2 linked regions of the Cryptosporangium arvum DSM 44712 genome follow. The protein of the gene in region 1 interacts with the protein of each later gene in a pairwise test. Links are inferred from orthologs where the notes say so. Each region holds a gene or a part of one and is shown on either strand. Other genes may lie near its edges. The genes, in order: leuS and ligA.

What was found.
Region 2: the proteins of leuS (region 1) and ligA interact in binary tests that used the Escherichia coli proteins (3 or more experiments, as listed by UniProt). The link is inferred for Cryptosporangium arvum DSM 44712 from one-to-one orthologs.

The regions. Positions count from the first base shown.
Region 1 is NZ_KK073874.1:7,141,038-7,144,769, forward strand. The notes cover bases 314-3,732. They hold leuS (leucine--tRNA ligase), read right to left. Parts: upstream 3,382-3,732; coding sequence 514-3,381; downstream 314-513. Outside these bases: division/cell wall cluster transcriptional repressor MraZ, read right to left, coding at 1-213.
Region 2 is NZ_KK073874.1:7,336,227-7,339,553, forward strand. What follows is about bases 273-3,286. They hold ligA (NAD-dependent DNA ligase LigA), read right to left. Parts: upstream 2,887-3,286; coding sequence 658-2,886; downstream 273-657. Other genes in these bases: CRYAR_RS33565 (hypothetical protein), read right to left, coding at 273-521; CRYAR_RS33575 (uroporphyrinogen decarboxylase/cobalamine-independent methonine synthase family protein), read right to left, coding at 2,883-3,286. Also shown: more of CRYAR_RS33565, read right to left, coding at 3-272; more of CRYAR_RS33575, read right to left, coding at 3,287-3,327. UniProt on the Escherichia coli protein: DNA ligase that catalyzes the formation of phosphodiester linkages between 5'-phosphoryl and 3'-hydroxyl groups in double-stranded DNA using NAD as a coenzyme and as the energy source for the reaction.

The sequences.
Region 1 (3,732 bases):
CACCCGGCTGTAGGCCCGGGCAGCCTTGTGCGTCATCGGAGCCGCGCGAAGCTGCTCGGCGACTCGGCTGAATTCGGTCATCGGGAAGACGAAGAGGCATCGTTCCTGCCCTTTCGTCACCACCAGTCCTCCAGCCAGCTCGTCGCGGAACTTCGCCGGCAGGAAGAGCCGACCCTTGTCATCCAGTCGGGGCGTGTGCGTGCCAAGGAACACGGCACCCGCCTCCCCCTGGATAAGAGCATCCCAGACGCTCCATCACGCCCCACTGTACTCCACTTCCCCCCACCGTCAACGACTCAAACCCGTAGCCGCCAGGTGTCACACGGATGTCTTCGCAGGTCAGCGTGGTGGAGCGTGAGTGGGGCGAGTTGGCACCCCGAGGGAGCTCTCCCCTACCACCCCTCCGGTGTGCATCGGGAAGTGCAGCGAATGGGGTTCCCGGGCGCTAACACACTTCGGGCCGGTGACCCCGACCACTCGGGGGCACCGGCCCGGTGAACTACATCACTCTTACTAGACGACGACCGTCACGATCCGGCCCGGCACGACGATCAGCTTGCGGGGCTCCTTGCCGCCCAGGAAGGCGGCGACCTTGGGCTCGGCCAGCGCGGCGGCGCCCACCGCGGCCTGATCGGCGTCGGCCGGAACCGTGATGCGGCCCCGCACCTTGCCGTTGACCTGCACCGGGTATTCGATCTCGGCCGCGGTCAGCAGAGCCGGGTCGGCGACCGGGAACGAGTGGTAGGTCAGCGTCTCCTCGTGGCCCAGCTTCGCCCACAGCTCCTCGGCCAGGTGCGGGGCGAACGGCGCGACCATCAGCACCATCGGCTCGACGACCTCGCGCGGCGTCGCGGCCTTCCCGGAGTAGACCGACGTCACCTGGTTGGTCAGCTCGATCAGCTTCGAGACCGCGGTGTTGGTGCGCAGCCCTTCCAGGTCGCCCCGGACGCCGTCGATGGTCCGGTGCAGCAGCCGCTTGGTCGCGTCGTCGGCCTCCTCGTCGCCGACCCGCAGCTCACCGGTCTCCTCGTCGACCGCGGTGCGCCACAGCCGCTGCAGGAACCGCATCGAGCCGACGACCGCCCGGGTCTCCCACGGACGCGAGACGTCCAGCGGGCCCATCGACATCTCGTACACCCGGAACGTGTCGGCGCCGTACTCGGCGCACATGTCGTCGGGAGTGACGACGTTCTTCAGGGATTTGCCCATCTTGCCGTACTCGCGGTTCACCGGCTGGCCGTGCCAGGTGTAGGTGCCGTCCTGCTCCGCCACCTCGTCGGCGGGCACGTAGGCGCCCCGCGCGTCGGTGTAGGCGAACGCCTGGATGTAGCCCTGGTTGTACAGGCGGCCGAACGGCTCGGACGAGCGCAGGTGCCCGCGGTCGAACAGCACCTTGTGCCAGAACCGCGCGTACAGCAGGTGCAGCACGGCGTGCTCGACGCCGCCGATGTACAGATCGACGCCGCCGGCGGGCTTCGCCGCCGTCGGGCCCATCCAGTACTGCTCGTTCGCCGGGTCGACGAACTCGGCCTCGTCGGACGGGTCCAGGTAACGCAGCTCGTACCAGCACGAGCCGGCCCACTGCGGCATCGTGTTGGTCTCGCGACGGTACTGCTTCGGGCCGTCGCCCAGGTCCAGCGTGACGTTCACCCACTCGTCGGCCCGCGCCAGCGGCGGCTCCGGGTCGGTGTCGGCGTCATCGGGGTCGAACGTCCGCGGCGCGTAGTCGTCGATCTCCGGCAGGACGATCGGCAGCATCGACTCCGGCACCGCGACCGGCAGCCCGTCCTCGTCGTACAGCACCGGGAACGGCTCGCCCCAGTAGCGCTGCCGGCTGAACAGCCAGTCGCGCAGCTTGTACGTCGTGGTGGCCTCGCCGTGGTTGTTCTCGACCAGCCAGTCGATGATCCGGGCCTTGGCCTCGGCGACACCCAGCCCGTCCAGGAAGCCGGAGTTGATCGCCGGACCGTCACCGGTGAACGCCTTGCCGTCGAAGCCCTCGCTGGGCTGCACGGTGCGGACGATCGGCAGGTCGAAGACCTCGGCGAACTCCCAGTCACGCTCGTCCTGGCCGGGCACCGCCATGATCGCGCCGGTGCCGTAGCCGGTCAGCACGTAGTCGGCGACGAACACCGGGACCTTCGCGCCGTTGACCGGGTTGACCGCGTAGGAGCCGGTGAAGACACCGGTCTTCTTGCGCGCGTCGGCGGACCGCTCGATGTCGGACTTGGCCGCGGCCTGGGCCTGGTAGGCGGCGACGGCGGTGGAGGGGTCGTCAGCGGTCTTCCACGCCGGCGGCACGTCGGCCGGCCATTCGTCCGGGACGATCGCGTCCAGCAGTGGGTGCTCCGGCGCCACGACCAGGTAGGTGGCACCGAACACGGTGTCGGGCCGGGTGGTGAACACCCGGATGGGCGCGTTCGGGGCACTGTGCCGCTTCTTGGGCGCGGCGTCGCTTATCGCGAAGTCGATGTACGCACCGGTCGAGCGTCCGATCCAGTTGCGCTGCATGACCTTTATCGACTCCGGCCAGTCCACCTGGTCCAGGTCGTCGGCCAGCCGGTCGGCGTAGGCGGTGATGCGCATCATCCACTGCCGCAGCCGACGCTTGAAGACCGGGAAGTTGCCACGCTCGGAGCGCCCGTCGGCGGTGACCTCCTCGTTGGCCAGCACGGTGCCCAGGCCGGGACACCAGTTGACCGGCGCCTCGGACAGATAGGCCAGGCGATGCGAGTCGATCAGCCGGCGCTGGCCCGTGCGGTCCAGTTCGTCCCAGGCCTTGCCGGGGGCCGTCCGGGCGCCGGCGGCGAACTCCGCCTCCAGCTCCTCGATCGGACGGGCCTTGCCGGCCTCGGCGTCGTACCAGGAGTTGTAGATCTGCAGGAAGATCCACTGCGTCCAGCGGTAGTAGGTGACGTCGGTGGTGGCCAGCTGGCGGCGGCTGTCGTGGCCGAACCCCAGCCGACGCAGCTGCGCCTTGTACCGGTCGATGTTCTCGTCGGTGGTTTTGCGGGGGTGAGTGCCGGTCTGCACCGCGTACTGCTCGGCGGGCAGGCCGAACGCGTCGAAACCCATCGGGTGCAGGACGTTGTAGCCCAGCATCCGGTGGTAGCGCGCGTAGACGTCGGTGCCGATGTACCCCAGCGGGTGGCCGACGTGCAGCCCGGCGCCGGACGGGTACGGGAACATGTCCATGACGAACATCGGCTTGCCGCCGTCGTTGTGCCAACCCGGCGACGGAGCGGCCAGCGGACCGGAGGGGTTCGGCGAGTGGAACGTGCCGTCGGCCTCCCAGCGGTCCTGCCAGCGCTCCTCGATCGCTGCGGCCAGCGCTGCCGTATAGCGGTGCGCGGGCGCGTCGGTGGAGTTCTGCTCGCTCATCGTGGGATTCCTTGACTGAAGGCTGGATAGTGGCGGGCTCGAGACACGAAAAAACCCCTCGCTATGGAGGGGTCGCCGTGCTGACCGATCGCGTGGTGGCTACTCCGTCCGGCTGCTGTTCAGGCAGCACGACCGACGGATCAGCCGCGCGTCAGCACGGCACGATAAGGAGCCCGGCACCCTTGCGGCAGGGACCGGCCACGGGGGTTGGAACCTCGGCGCTCACCATGGGTGCACTATACCGCTCCGCCGATTCGGCCGCCGACGCGTATAACGCGAGAGACGAAACGGCACACACTGGTACGGATGTGTTGAGCAATGCCGATCGCCTGGCGGTCGGGCCGGATCCTG
Region 2 (3,327 bases), 200 kb from region 1 along the record:
GGTCAGAGGCGGGCGGGTGCTGGGGTGGGGGTGGAGACGGAGCGGCGGTGCACGGTGTGGACCGTCAAGGCGGTCGCGGCGGCGGCGGCTGCGACGCTCCAGAAGGCTCCGGTCGCGGTCGCCGGCAGCACTCCCATCAGGCCGACCGTCGCCAACACGCGGAACACGACCGCGGGCAGGCGGATCCCAGCCCCGGGCAGGGCGTGCGCGATCACGACCGGGACGGACGTCAACGCCACGATCGCCGCGAGCAGCGCGGCGCCGACCGGCCACACCACGACGCCGGCCGCCAACGCCCCGACCACGGTGAGGACCAAGACCGCACGGTGCCGGGGTGTGGAGCGCAGCAACGCGCCCTCCAGCCCGGCGCCGGGCACGCAGCACAGGAGCACCCACACCATCGGCGCCCCACCACCCCCACCGACCACCGCGGACGCCGCGAGCACGAGCCCCACCAGCACCGCCGCAGCCGCACCGGCCGCCACCAGCGGGCGAGATCGTCGCACCTCGTTTCGCGTCATGGACCCACCCTGCCCGACCGTGTCCACAGACACAGTGGAGCCCCGTGCCGACCCGGGGGTAGACCTAGCTCTACCCCCGCAGCGCCGGTCCGTTTTCACCGTCGTGCTTGCGTGATGCCACCGCCACAACTACGCCCTAGTCCTTGTCGGCTTCTGACGCCTCCTCGGTGGTCTCGGTCTCGGCGTTCGGGTCGCCGATGGTGGCTACCGCTCGGGCGGCGTCGGGGCCGTCAGCGAGCAGAACCTTGAACCCGGCCTCGTCGAGCACCGGCACCTTCAACTGCACGGCCTTGTCGTGCTTGGACCCGGGCGACTCCCCCACCACCACGAAGCCGGTCTTCTTCGAGACCGAGCCCGACACCTTGCCGCCGCGGTTCTGGATCTCCTCCTTGGCCGAGTCACGGCTGAAGTCCTCCAGCGACCCGGTGACCACCACCGTGACACCCTCGAGCGGGCGCGGCCCCTCTTCGACCGCCTCCTCTTCGAGCCGCACGCCGGCCGCGCGCCACTTCTCGACGATCTCGCGGTGCCATTCGATCTCGAACCACTCGTGCACGGCGGTGGCGATCGTCGGGCCGACGCCCTCGGCAGTAACGAGTTCTTCGGCGCTCGCCTCGGCGATGCGGTCGATCGAACGGAACGATCGGGCCAGCGCCTGCGCGGCGGTGGGACCCACGTGCCGGATCGACAGCGCGACGAGCACACGCCAGAGCGGACGCTCCTTCGCCGCCGCGATCTCGACGAACAGCCTCTCGGTGTTCTTGGTGGGCACCGACGGGACCTTCGGCGTGCCCTTCGTGTAAAAGAACGGGACGAGCTCCTCGTCGCCGGTCTTCTTGTTCACTCGCTTGATCGCGACGTCGGCGAGCGCGTCGGGCGTCAGCGCGAAGAGGTCGCCCTCGTCGGCCAGCGGTGGCGTCTCCGGAGCGTCCGGGTGCGTGAGCGCGATCGCCGCCTCGTAACCGAGTGCCTCGATGTCGAGCGCGGACCGGCTGGCCAGGAAGAAGATCCGCTCCCGCAGCTGCGCCGGGCAGGACCGCGAATTCGGGCACCGGATGTCGACGTCGGCTTCCTTCATCGGCCGCAGCTCGGTGCCGCACTCCGGGCAGTGCGTCGGCATGACGAACTCGCGTTCGTCGCCGGTCCGCAAATCGGCGACCGGCCCGACGATCTCCGGGATGACGTCGCCGGCCTTGCGCAGCACGACGGTGTCGCCGATCAGCACGCCCTTACGCTTGACCTCGTTGGCGTTGTGCAGCGTCGCCATCTCCACGGTGGAGCCGGAGACCAGGATCGGTTCCATCACGCCGTACGGGGTGACCCGGCCGGTGCGCCCGACGTTGACGCGGATGTCGAGAAGCTTGGTGTTGACCTCTTCCGGCGGGTACTTGAACGCGATCGCCCAGCGCGGAGCACGCGAGGTGGATCCGAGTCGACGCTGGGCACCGACCTCGTCGACCTTGACCACGACACCGTCGATCTCGTGCTCGACCGAGTGCCGGTTCTCCCCGAAGTTCTCGATGTACGCGCGCACCTCGTCGAGCGTGTCGAGCACCTGGTAGTGCGAGGAGACCGGCAGGCCCCACGCCTTGAGCCGGTCGTAGGCCTGCGACTGCCGGGTGAGAGTGAAGCCCTCGCGGGCGCCGATGCCGTGCACGAGCATCCGCAGCGGCCGCGACGCGGTGACCCGGGGGTCTTTCTGGCGCAGCGAACCGGCCGCCGCGTTGCGCGGGTTGGCGAACGGCGCCTTGCCCGCCTCGACCAGGCTCGCGTTCAGATCACCGAAGGCCTCGACCGGGAAGAAGATCTCTCCCCGTACCTCGACCAGCGCCGGGACGTCGTGGCCGCCGTCGTCGGAGAGCACCGTCGGCACGTCGGCGATCGTCCGGACGTTGAGCGTCACGTCCTCGCCGGTGACGCCGTTGCCGCGGGTCAGTGCCCTGGTCAGGCGGCCGTTCTCGTAGAGCAGGTTGATCGCGAGCCCGTCGATCTTGAGCTCGCAGAGGTAGTGGATGTCGGTGCCGACCTCGCGGTGGACGCGCTCGGCCCACTCGGTGACTTCCTCCTGGCTGAACGCGTTGTCGAGGCTGAGCATCCGCTCCAGGTGGTCGACCGCGGTGAAGTCGGTGGAGAAGGTGCCCCCGACCCGCTGGGTCGGCGACTCGGGGGTCCGCAGGTCGGGATGGGCGTCCTCGATGGCCTCGAGCTCGCGCATCATGCGGTCGTAGTCGGCGTCGGACACCGTGGGCGCGTCGGAGACGTAGTACGCGAACTGGTGACCGAGGATCTCCTCGGCCAGTGCGTCGTGCTGCTTGCGAACCTCCGCCGGTGCGGGGTTCGGCACCTCTGTCTCGTCCACGCTCATGCCTCCGGATCCTTGACCAGGCTGCGACCGGCCTCGCGTACCTGTGTCAGCACAGCTCGCGCACGGTCATCGCCGGCACCGGCGAGCCCGCAGGTGGGCGTGACGACCACCTGCCTCGCCAGCGACGCGGGATCGAACCCCAGCCGCTGCCACAACGTCCGTACCGGCACCACGCTAGTGGCCGGGTCCGACAGTTTCCGTTCCCGCGCGCGGGCGGCAACGCGCTGATCAGCGGTGGTGACGGCCGACACCGGGAGAAGCGCGGGCACCATCCCGGCGAACAGCCCGAGCCCGGCGTCGAGCTCCTCGCCGATCGTGTCGATGGCGCGGGCACTCCACCGGTCGGCGGGGCCGAGCAGCGTCAGGTCGGCCGACACCGCGACGGCCCCGGCCCTCCGGAACAGCCCCCACGGCACGTCCGCGGCACAGCAGTGGAACACG